4 regions of the Streptomyces sp. NPDC056948 genome follow, and region 1 is predicted to be linked to each of the others. Evidence: riboswitches for the same ligand, from Rfam matches in the RefSeq annotation. Region 1 holds a riboswitch; each other region holds the start of a gene.
What was found. Region 1 has a riboswitch for cobalamin ahead of ACFTZL_RS19115 (cobalamin biosynthesis protein). Riboswitches for the same ligand answer to the same signal wherever they lie in the genome.
Positions count from the first base shown of each region.

Region 2: another riboswitch for cobalamin. It lies ahead of ACFTZL_RS22650 (ABC transporter substrate-binding protein); the one in region 1 lies ahead of ACFTZL_RS19115 (cobalamin biosynthesis protein).
Region 3: another riboswitch for cobalamin. It lies ahead of ACFTZL_RS26735 (prenyltransferase/squalene oxidase repeat-containing protein); the one in region 1 lies ahead of ACFTZL_RS19115 (cobalamin biosynthesis protein).
Region 4: another riboswitch for cobalamin. It lies ahead of metE (5-methyltetrahydropteroyltriglutamate--homocysteine S-methyltransferase); the one in region 1 lies ahead of ACFTZL_RS19115 (cobalamin biosynthesis protein).

Region 1 is NZ_JBHUQX010000135.1:11,752-14,613, forward strand. Features, by position in the region: gene ACFTZL_RS19110 (cobyric acid synthase) at 1-295, opposite strand, end outside; gene ACFTZL_RS19115 (cobalamin biosynthesis protein) at 292-1,233, opposite strand; cobalamin riboswitch at 1,332-1,475, opposite strand; gene ACFTZL_RS19120 (trypsin-like peptidase domain-containing protein) at 1,668-2,862, shown strand, end outside.
Region 2 is NZ_JBHUQX010000174.1:3,257-6,118, reverse strand. Features, by position in the region: gene ACFTZL_RS22660 (4-hydroxybenzoate 3-monooxygenase) at 1-381, opposite strand, end outside; gene ACFTZL_RS22655 (CoA-binding protein) at 390-803, opposite strand; cobalamin riboswitch at 885-1,075, shown strand; gene ACFTZL_RS22650 (ABC transporter substrate-binding protein) at 1,202-2,161, shown strand; gene ACFTZL_RS22645 (FecCD family ABC transporter permease) at 2,197-2,862, shown strand, end outside.
Region 3 is NZ_JBHUQX010000227.1:8,716-11,577, forward strand. Features, by position in the region: gene ACFTZL_RS26730 (phosphotransferase) at 1-449, opposite strand, end outside; cobalamin riboswitch at 483-629, shown strand; gene ACFTZL_RS26735 (prenyltransferase/squalene oxidase repeat-containing protein) at 741-1,955, shown strand; gene ACFTZL_RS26740 (SCO2322 family protein) at 1,952-2,590, shown strand; gene ACFTZL_RS26745 (energy-coupling factor transporter transmembrane component T) at 2,577-2,862, shown strand, end outside.
Region 4 is NZ_JBHUQX010000018.1:17,025-19,886, forward strand. Features, by position in the region: gene metE (5-methyltetrahydropteroyltriglutamate--homocysteine S-methyltransferase) at 1-2,033, opposite strand, end outside; cobalamin riboswitch at 2,201-2,424, opposite strand; gene ACFTZL_RS04170 (energy-coupling factor ABC transporter ATP-binding protein) at 2,452-2,862, opposite strand, start outside.

The DNA of each region.
Region 1 (2,862 bases):
CGCCGACCGGCTTGCCCAGCAGCACGACCTGACTGCTCTGCTCGCCGCCGGGCTTGAGCAGCACGGGATTCATCAGCGCGGTCGGCTCCACGCGGCACGCCTGCGCCTGCATGGCCTGCGCCCGCCCGATCTCGGCGCCTTCCCGCGTCACGAACGAATTCAGGGACATGTTCTGCGCCTTGAAGGGCGCGACCTTGACGCCCTGCCGCACCAGCCACCGGCAGATCCCGGCGGTCACGACGCTCTTGCCGGCGTCGGAGGTGGTACCGGCGACGAGAAGCCCACCGCCCGTCATGACGTACGCCCCTTCACGATGTGGCGCGCGGCGACACAGACGCCGAGCGCGAGCCAGCCGACACGCCTGGACAGCCGCACGGCCCGTTCGATGTCCCGGGTACCGACGGCGCGCCCCGCGCCGTTGAGCACGGGCCGGTGCTCCACGCGCCCGCCGTAGGACAGGGTCCCGCCGAGCCGCACCCCGAGCGCCCCCGCGAACGAGGCCTCCACAGGCCCGGCGTTGGGACTCGGATGCTTGGCGGCATCGGCACGCCAGGCCCCCACGGCTCCCCGCGGATCGCCCCCGGCCACGGCCGCGAGCACGGCGGTCAGCCGGGCCCCCGGCCACCCCATGACATCGTCCAGCCGCGCGGAGGCCCACCCGTAGCGCCGGTACCGGGCCGACTTGTGCCCGACCATGGCGTCGAGGGTGTTGACGGCCCGGAACCCGAGAAGCCCCGGCACGCCACCCATGGCCCCCCACACGAGCGCTCCCACGACCGCGTCGGAGGTGTTCTCCGCGACGGACTCGACGACGGCCCGGGCGATCCCGTCGGCGTCCAGGGCCTGCGGATCCCGTCCGCACAGATGCGGCAGCCGCGCACGGGCCGCTTCGACGTCCCCGGCCTCCAGGGCCCGCCCGACGGCCTGCGCCTCCCGGGCGAGCGAAGTCCCCCCGACGACGGCCCAGGTGGCGACACCGGCCAGTCCGATCGACGCGGGGGCGGACGTACGCACGGCACGCGCGGCGACGGCTCCCAGCGCGACGGCCCCGCCCGCACACACCACGGTGTGCAGCGCGCCCCACCCCCGGTGGTCCCGCCACAACACCCGCTCCACAGCACCCGCGGCCCGCCCGAACGCGGCGACCGGATGCCCTCGGCGAGGATCGCCCAGCAGCAGATCACCGATCAGACCGACGGCGGCACCGTACGCGTGGACGCGACCGGCACCCATGGGCTCAGCCGGCCACGGGGGCGGACAACGGTGGAGTACTGACCCTCGATCGGCAGCCGAACATGGCGATATGTCCTCACTCAGGGTGTCCACGCCCTGGTTCGACGAGACCGGCGGTGAGAGTTCCTGGCTCCCGGTGATTGCTACCCCGGTGACAGTGGCGGGACCGCGCCGGACTTCCACCGGCTTCCTCTCCTACCGCCGTATTGGCCCCGGCAGTCCACCACGGCCGCGAACAGCCGTCAACTTGCCGTTGACCTGCGAGGGGAGAGTGTGGACAAGCCCACACCGCTAGCACGACGCTCCGCTCCCGGGGACCGGCTCGGGGCGAATTCCCCTGTGCGGGGCACGTTCCGCCGACCCGCTTGCACGGGCCTGGCGCAAACCCTCCAATACTGCGCACGGGGGTGCACACAAGCGGAGAGGACGGGCCTGTGCAGAACGACCGGTTCCCTGAGGGGCTCGGCTCCGCGGTGGCCCGGGTCCGGTCCGCCGACGGCACTCCCGTCGGCTCCGGATTCCTGCTCGCCCCCGGCACGGTGGTCACCTGCGCCCACGTGGTCGCACAGGCCCTGCGCACCGACGCACGGGCCGAATCCCCACCGACGGGCCCGGTGACGGTCGAGTTCCCGCTCCAGCGGGGCAGCGTCGCCTACGAGGCGTCGGTGTCGGCCTGGCGACCGGTGGCCGCGGACGGCACGGGCGACATCGCACTGCTGCGGCTGCCCGAAGACACCCCCGGCACCCCCACCACGCCGGTCCCGCTGGCAGGGGCCGGCGATGTCTGGGACCACCGCTTCCGGATCCTGGCCTTCCCCGCCACGGCCGAACACGGCGCCTGGATCGGCGGGCGGCTGCTCGGCGCCGTCGGCCAGGGCTGGATCTCCATGGAGGCCGAGGGCACCGCACACCACATCTCCCCGGGGTGCAGCGGAGCCCCCGTCTGGGACGAGCAACTCGCGGCCGTGGTCGGCATGACGGTCGCGACCGACCGCGGCCGCACGGCAGGCACCTCTTACCTCATCCCCGCGGCCGCCCTGCTCGACCTCCAACCGGACCTGCGCCGCTGCCCGTACCGAGGACTCGACGCCTTCCGCGAGGAGGACGCCGCACACTTCTTCGGCCGCGAGAAGGAGACACAACGCCTCCTCGACGCGGTGGACCGGCACCTCGTCGTACCGGTGGTCGGCCCGTCCGGCAGCGGCAAGACCTCACTCGTCCGCGCCGGGGCACTACCGCACCTGCGCGCCGACGGCCATACGGTCTCGGAGATCCGCCCGCTGCCTGGGACGCGTGCTTCGCTCACCCTGTGCCGGGCACTGGCTTCCGTCTTCGAACCGGGTGCCGGCGCCGCAGAGCAGGAGCGCGGTGCACTGGCTCTCGCAGACCTGCTCGACACCGAGGCCGGGCCGAGCCCCGCCGACCTCGGACAGCGCCTGCTCGACCACTGCGGCCCCAACGGCCACGTGTTCTTCCTCAATCAGCTGGAGGAGACCGTCACCGCCGAACCAGCCACAGCGCGAGCCCTGCTGGGCCTGATGGTCGCGTTGGTCTCGGTGCCGACGGACGGCAAGCGGCTGTGTGTTCTCGCCACGCTCCGCTCCGCTTCCCTCGACGACCTGGTGGCAC
Region 2 (2,862 bases), on a different contig from region 1:
GTCGGCGTACTCGCGCACCAGGTCCGTCACCAGCAAAGGCTGCGGGTAGACGAAATGGTGACTGCCCGTCATCTCGCCGTAGTGGAACCGGTACCGCTCCCCGTCGAAGCGGAACTCGCACGCGGTGTGCAACTCGGCGCGGTCCAGCAAATCCCGGGCGAGGCCCCGCTTCTCCAGGCCCCGTACGGCCCACTCCTCGATGACCCCGGCCCGGGGCCGCTGTTCGATGAACTCCCGGGTCTCGGTCTCCAGCACCAGGCAGTCCACGGAGGCGGCCCGCAGGATGTTGCCGATGGTCAGCCCGGCGGGACCGGCACCCACCACGACGACCGGGAAGTGTTGCGGGGCATCGGAGTTCGAAGGGGAGGAGGCGTGGGTCATGCGCCCAATTATGAAGCCCCGAGCCGGGGGATCTCGATCGCCGGACAGCGGTCCATCACCATCTCCAGGCCCGCGGTCCGGGTGCGGTCGTACGCCGCCGCGTCGATGACGCCGAGCTGGAACCACACCGCCCCGGCGCCCTTCGCGACCGCCTCGTCCGCGACCGCTCCGGCGAGGTCGCTGTTCACGAACACGTCCACGACGTCCACGTCGAAGGGGATGTCCGCCAGACTGGCGTACCCCTGCTCGCCGTGCACGGTCTCCGCCTTGGGGTGCACGGGCACGACGCGCTTGCCGTACCGCTGGAGCACCGCGGCGACGCCGTACGCCGCGCGCTGCCGGTTCGACGACAGGCCCACCACGGCCCAGGTGTCGCCGAGCTCGGTGAGGATCCTGCGGACCGTTGCGTCGTCGCCGTACACCGGCGGCCTCCTCGGGAGTCGTGGAAGAGCTGCTGTCCGGGCAACGACGCAGGGCGCGCGGTGATTCCCCGATGCCCTCCGTGATAGCTTGCCGAGGCCAGTCGAACCCATGTACGTGGGTCAGGGAATCCGGTGCGAATCCGGAACTGACGCGCAGCGGTGAGGGGGACGGGCGGGGCCGCGGCCACTGAACGGCTCGTATGCCGTACGGGAAGGCGCCCCGCACCGGATGAACCCGAGTCCGAAGACCTGCTGGCGGCCCCCGCGGCCGGCCGGCGGCGGGGGAGCACCGTACGACCGGGCTCCGCGATCGGGCCCTCGACGTCTGAGGACTGGTTTCCTTGCCCCTCGCCCGACCCGCCCGTGCCGCCGTCCTGCTCGCGGCCGGCTCCCTGCTCATGACCGGCTGCGGGGGCTCGAAGGCCCCCACGGCCGACGCGGCCGCCACCCTCGACAACTGCGGCCGGAAGGTCCGGGTCGACAAGGCGCCCCGGCACGCCGTCTCCCTCAACCAGGGCACCACCGAGATCCTGCTCTCCCTCGGTCTCGCCGACCGGATGGCCGGCACGGCGACCTGGACCGACCCCGTGATGAAGGGGCTGGAGAAGGCCAACGCGAAGGTGCCGCGCATCGCCGAGAACAACCCCTCCTTCGAGCGGGTCCTGGACTCCGAGCCCGATTTCGTCGCCGCGTCCTTCGTCTCCACCCTCGGCAAGGGCGGCGTCGCCACCCGCGACCAGTTCGAGAAGCTCGGCGTGCCCACCTACGTCTCCCCGTCCGACTGCGCCGGCAAGGACAACTCGGGCGGCGGCGACGGCAAGCGCGACAAGGCGCTGGGCATCGACGCCGTCTACGGCGAGGTGCGGGACCTCGCGACCGTGTTCGGAGTGAAGGACCGCGGCGACGAGCTCGTGGCCTCCCTCCAGCAGCGGATGAAGAAGGCCACGCGGGGCATCGACGCCTCGGACGTCTCCCTGCTGTACTGGTTCGCCAACTCCGAGTCGCCCTACATGGCCGGCTGCTGCGGAGCGCCCGGCATCATGACCCGAGCCCTCGGCGCGAAGAACGTCTTCGACGACACCCACGAGGAGTGGCCGCAGGTCAACTGGGAGACGGTCGCCGACCGCAACCCGGACGTCCTCGTCATCGGCGACCTGACCCGCGACTCGGAGACCGCCGAGTCGGCGAAGCGGAAGATAGCCTTCCTGGAGTCCGATCCGGTCACCAAGAACATGGACGCCGTCAAGCACAAGCGGTACGTGCTGCTCAGCGGGCAGGCCATGAACCCGACCATCCGCACGGTCGCGGGCGTGGAGAAGGTCGCGGCCGGACTGCGTGAGTTCGGGCTCGTGAAGTGACCGTCCGCGGGCCGGCGCTCGGTGTCGCGGGCGCCATGCTGCTGGTGGTCTCCGTGGCCCTGGCGATCACCATCGGACCGGCCGACATCCGGGTCGGGGACGTGTGGTCCGTCGTCGCGTCCCACCTGGGGATCGGCAGCTCCGACCTGACACCGATCCGGGACGGGATCGTCTGGCAGCTACGGCTGCCGCGCACCCTGCTCGCGGCCGTGTGCGGGGCGGGACTCGCCGTGTGCGGGGCGGTGATGCAGTCGCTGCTGCGCAACCCGCTCGCCGATCCGTTCGTGCTCGGGGTGTCCTCGGGCGCCTCCACCGGCGCGGTCGTCATCGTCGTGCTGGGCGTGGGCGGCGGTGTCGTCTCGGTGTCCGCGGGCGCGTTCCTCGGCGCCCTGGTCTCCTTCGCGCTGGTCCTGCTGCTCAGCCACACCCTCGGCGACACCACCGACCGGGTCGTCCTCGCGGGCGTCGCCGCCATGCAGCTCTTCTCCGCGCTCACCTCCTTCGTCGTGCTGACCGCCGCCGACGCCGAGACGACCCGGGGCGTGCTGTTCTGGCTCCTGGGCTCGCTCGGCGGGGCCGGCTGGACCGACGTATGGCTGTGCTTCGCGGTCCTGGCCGTGGCGCTGGTGGTGTGCCTGTCCTACGCCCGTACCCTCGACGCCTTCGCCTTCGGGCAGGACGCGGCGGCCGCGCTCGGGGTG
Region 3 (2,862 bases), on a different contig from region 1:
CAGTCCAGGCCCGGATCGCCCTCCTCCGTGTCGGACCAGTCGATGACGCGAGGCCCCTCGGGCGTGAGCATCACGTTCTCCGGGTGGAGGTCCAGATGGAGGACGCGGACCGCCGGGTCGGGCGAGCGCAGAGCGGGAAGAGTGTGGAGGTCGCGCAGCAGCCGGGCCAGGATCGAGCCGGCCTCCGTCACATCCAGCGCGCCCGCAAGGCACGCCTGGAGCATGGTCGGGCCGGAGAGCCGCTCCATCACCAGGTCGGTACGCGAGCCGGTCGGACGGACCCGGGGAACCGGATAGCCGTGGGCACGCACATGCTCCATCACCGCCCCCTCGGCCGCCGCATCACCCCCGCCCTCCCGCTCCCGCCGCAGCACCCACCCCTCGTCGATCTCGTACACATCGGCGCGGCGGCCCGAGCCGAGGAGTCTTCCCGATGGCGTTGTCGGCATGGGGCGAAGCTACCCGGCCGTAGAGCGGCCTCAGCCCGTTTTGGACGTGCGGGTACAGTGAGCAGGTCGTCATCACACCGTACTGGGAGAAGCCGGTGCAATTCCGGCGCTGACCCGCAACCGTGAACCGCCCGCCGAGGCAGGCGGTGAGCCGGATCGCCCCGTACGGTTCGTGACCGGCTCACGTGCCCGGCGCCTGCCGGTACACGGCACCGTCGAGGTATACGGAGCCGAGCCGCCGGGGTGTCCCGTGCTGCCCGGCTCCCTCACAGGGAGAGGCACCCGCCGATCATGAACGTCCGCCGCAGCGCCGCGGTCCTGGCCGCCGCCACCGTGATCGGCGCCGCCACGCCGGCCGCCGCCGCACCGTCGCCGACTCCGTCCCAGGCGTTCCCCTCCGCCCTGTACGGGGACAAGGACCCCAAGTTCGACGGCGTCTGGCGCCAGTCGCTCGCCCTGCTGGCCCAGGACACGGTGGGTGAGAAGCCGGCCGCCGAGTCCGTCGAGTGGCTGGTCCGGCAGCAGTGCGAGGAGGGTGGGTTCGCCGCGTACCGCCCGGACCCCACCGCCGCGTGCGACGCCAAGACCATGCTCGACACCAACGCCACGGCCGCCGCCGTCCAGGCCCTCGCCGCGCTCGGCGGACAGGACGCCGCCGCCGACAAGGCCGTCGGCTGGCTGAAGTCCGTCCAGAACAAGGACGGCGGCTGGGGCTACGCGCCCGGCGGCGCCAGCGACACCAACTCCACGTCCGTCGTCATCGGCGCGCTGACCGCCGCGGGCGAGAAGCCCGACCAGGTCGAGAAGGGCGGGAAGTCGCCCTACGACGCCCTGCTGAAGCTCGCCCTCCCCTGCGGCGGGGACGGCGACGGCGCCTTCGCGTTCCAGCCCGACAAGAAGGGCAAGCTGGCCGCCAACGCGGACGCCACGGCGGCGGGTGTGCTCGGCGCCCTGGGCAAGGACATGGTGGTGGAGGCGGGTAAGAAGTCCGACGTCACCTGTGCGGATCCCGGTACGCCGGACCAGGCCGCCGCCAACGGAGCCTCCTACCTCACCCAGATCCTCACCAAGGACGACGACCACCTCACCTCCGCCCTCGCCGGCTCGGACCCCCAGCCCGACCACGGCAACACCGCCGACGCTGTCGTGGCACTCGCCGCGCGGGGTGACACCGAGCAGGCCGAGAAGTCCGTGCGCTGGCTGGAGAAGAACTCCGCCACCTGGGCCGAGCAGGGCGGCCCCGCCGCCTACGCCCAGCTCATCTTCGCCGCGCACGCGACGGGCGCGAACCCGCGCGACTTCGGCGGCACGGACCTGGTGAAGCAGCTCAACGCGACGGGCCCGGCCCCGCAGGCCCCCGAACAGCCCTCGGCGACCGACAAGAAGAACGACTCGGACTCGACGTCGGACTTCTTCGGCGTCTGGTGGTACGTCGGGGTCTGCCTCGTCGCCGGTATCGGCATCGGTTTCCTCTTCACCGGCCGCAAGAAGAGGCAGCAGTCGTGATCCGCCGGGCCGTTCTCCTCCTCCTGGCCTCGCTCCTGCTGTGCGCGGGCGCGGGCCAGGCCCAGGCCGCCGGCTACCGGTACTGGTCGTTCTGGGACCGCGACGGCGACCGCTGGGTCTACGCCACCCAGGGCCCGTCCATGGCCCGTCCCTCGGACGGCGACGTGCAGGGCTTCCGCTTCGCGGTGAGCGAGGACTCCTCCGAGGCGGCCCGGCCGCGCGGCACGGCCGACTTCGGGACCATCTGCGCGAAGACGCCCGCGCGGGACGGCAGGAAGCGGGTGGCTCTCGTCATCGACTCCGGCACGAAGGCGGACGCCCCCCAGGGCGAGACCCCGCCCCCCGCCCGAACGGCCTGCGCCCGGGTCTCCCCCGACGCGACCACGGCAGAGGCCCTCGCTACGGTCGCCAAGCCTCTGCGCTACGACACGAACGCCCTGTTGTGCGCGATCGCGGATTACCCCGAGAAGGGCTGCGGAGAGCAGGTGACGAGCTCCCGCAAGTCGGCACCGGCGGCGAAGAAGGACACGTCCGACGACAACGGCCCGTCCCTGGGCCTGCTGGCGGGCATCGCCGTGGTGACGGTACTGGGCGCGGCGGCGATCTGGCAGGTACGGCGGCGTGACCAGACTTAGCGGCACGGCCCGGCTCAGCCCCGGGCCGGCACACCCCCAGCGCCGGCCCCGAGCCCCTCTGCACCCCGGCGCCTGGTGGCTCTGGTCGCTCTCCCTCGGCACCGCGGCCACCCGCACCACCAACCCCCTTCTCCTCTCCCTCCTCATCACGGTCTCCGCCTACGTCGTGGCGACCTGCCGCCCCTCCACCCCCTGGTCCCGTTCCTACGGCGCCTTCGTCAAACTCGCCCTCGCCGTCCTGGTCGTCCGGCTTCTCTTCGCGATCGTCCTCG
Region 4 (2,862 bases), on a different contig from region 1:
CTGATGACGTCCGCGTCGAGAGCGTCGATGGCCTGCACGATGTCGCCGAACTCGGCGTAGCACATGTGCGTATGGATCTGCGTGTCCGGTCGCACGCCACCCGTGCTGAGCCGGAAGGCCTCCGTGGCCCACCCCAGATACTCCGGCCGGTCGGCGGCACGCAGCGGCAGCGTCTCGCGCAGGGCGGGCTCGTCGACCTGGATGACCGACGTCCCGGCCGCCTCCAGGTCCTTCACCTCGTCGCGCAGGGCGAGAGCGACCTGCCGGGCCGTCTCGGCACGCGGCTGGTCGTCGCGGACGAAGGACCAGGCGAGCATGGTGACCGGGCCGGTGAGCATGCCCTTGACCGGACGGTCCGTGAGGGACTGCGCGAACCTCGTCCAGCGCACGGTCATCGGCTCGGGGCGGGAGATGTCGCCGGCCAGGATCGGGGGGCGGACGTAGCGGGTGCCGTAGGACTGGACCCAGCCGTGCTGCGTGGCGAGACAGCCGGTGAGCTGCTCCGCGAAGTACTGGACCATGTCGTTGCGTTCGGCCTCGCCGTGCACCAGGACGTCCAGACCGGTCTTCTCCTGGAAGGAGATCACCTCCTGGATCTCGGCCTTGATGCGCTCCTCGTATCCGGCCGTGTCGATACGGCCCGCTCGCAGGTCCGCGCGGGCGGAACGCACCTCACCGGTCTGCGGGAAGGAGCCGATCGTGGTGGTCGGCAGCAGGGGCAGACCCAGCCGGGCGCGCTGGGCGGCGGTCCGCTCGGCGTACGGCAGCGAGCGGCGGGCGTCCGCCTCGGACACCGCCGCCGTGCGGGCGCGGACGGCCGGGTCGCGGGTGATCGGGGAGTTCGCCCGGGAGGACAGGTCCGCCCGGTTCGCGGCGAGTTGCGCGCCGATCGTGTCCGTGCCCTGCGCGAGACCGCGCGCGAGGGTGACGATCTCGGCGGTCTTCTGCTGAGCGAAGGCGAGCCAGCGCAGGACCTGCGGCTCGATGTCCCGCTCCGCCCCCGTGTCCAGCGGCACGTGCAGAAGGGAGCAGGAGGCCGAGACGTCGACCCGGTCGGCCAGGCCGAGGAGCGTGCCGAGCCGGGAGAGCGAGGCCGGCAGGTCGTTGATCCAGATGTTGCGGCCGTCTACGACACCGGCGACCAGTCGCTTGCCCGGCAGACCGCCCACCGCGGCCAGCTCGTCCAGGTTGGCCGCCGCCGACTCCGTGAAGTCCACCGCGAGTCCCTCGACCGGTGCCTTCGCCAGCACCGGCAGGGCGTTCCCGAGCCGGTCGAAGTACGAGGCGACCAGCAGCTTCGAGCGGTCGGTGAGGGCCCCGAGGTCGCGATAGGCACGCTCGGCGGCGTTCAGTTCGGCCGGGGTCCGGTCCTGGACCAGGGCCGGTTCGTCCACCTGGACCCACTCGGCGCCCGCCGCGCGCAGGTCGGCTAGGACCTCGGCGTACACGGGCAGCAGCCGGTCCAGGAGCGTGAGCGGCTCGAAGTCGGCGGGCACACCCGGGGCGGGCTTGGCGAGGAGCAGATAGGTGACGGGGCCGACGAGGACGGGACGCGCGGTGTGGCCGAGCGCCAGCGCTTCGCGCAGCTCGGCGACCTGCTGGGACGAGTCGGCGGTGAACACCGTGTCCGGACCCAGCTCGGGCACCAGGTAGTGGTAGTTCGTGTCGAACCACTTGGTCATCTCCAGCGGCGCCACGTCCTGTGTGCCACGCGCCATGGCGAAGTAGCCGTCCAGGGCGTCCACCTCGAGGGCGTCCCGGTGGCGGCCGGGGGTCGCGCCGACCATGACGGTGGTGTCCAGGACGTGGTCGTAGAACGAGAAGTCGCCCGTCGGGACCTCGTCGATGCCGGCGTCGGCGAGCTGCCGCCAGTTCGAGGCGCGCAGGCCGGCGGCGGTGGCCCGGAGGGCGTCGGCGGTGACGCGGCCCTTCCAATAGCCCTCGATCGCCTTCTTCAGTTCCCGGTTCTGTCCCTGGCGGGGGTAGCCGTACACGGTGGCCCGTGCTGCCGCGGCTGCGGGCTTGGTGGTCACGGAGATCTCCTTCGCGAGACGAATCCCTGAGATCCCGGCGACGGGACGAGAGCGCGAAGGGCGACGGACCGGACGGAAGCGACCTCGCGCAGCAGCAACAGCACGGTCGTCCGCCTGGTATGTACGCCGACCCGCCCTCGAGGTCACCGGGAGTCCGCGCACGAGTCGTCCGCGCGCGGGCAGATGGCAGGTCTTCGGACTCGCGGGCACGTCCTCACCATGTGAGAACACCTACTGGCCGTCGCTTCCCAGGCCCTGTTCGTGGGCCCAGTGCGTATGACGGCGGTCGTTCCCGCTCACCGCTGCGGGGCAGTCCCGGATTCCCACCGGGTTCCCTCTTGCGACGCGTCCCGCCTGGCTGACGGGGCGAACCAGCTGCACCGCCAGCCTATACACGGGGAGGCCGCGGAAGCGACCCTCAGCCGCCGCTCCCCAGACGCTCCGCCGTGAGGGCGGCCAGTTCGTCCGGGGTGCGCGGGCCGGGCGCCGACTCCGTCAACAGCCCCTGGGCACGCAGCAGTTCGGCGGCGGCCGCACCCCACGGCAACCGCAGTCCCGCCTGCCGGAGGAGATCGGTTCGGGCCAGTGCCGTGGGCGCGGGAGCGACGTGCACACCGTCCGGGGTGAGGAGCGCCGCGTCGTCGGCCCAGCGCAGGGCGAGATCGACGTCGTGGGTGGCCATCACCACCGTGGTGCCGCTCGCACGCAGCCCGTCCAATGTGGTGAGGAGCCGTTCCTGGCCGTCGGGGTCGAGTCCGGCCGTCGGCTCGTCGAGGACGAGGACACGGGGCCGCATGGCGACCGCGCCCGCGATGGCGGTCCGCTTGCG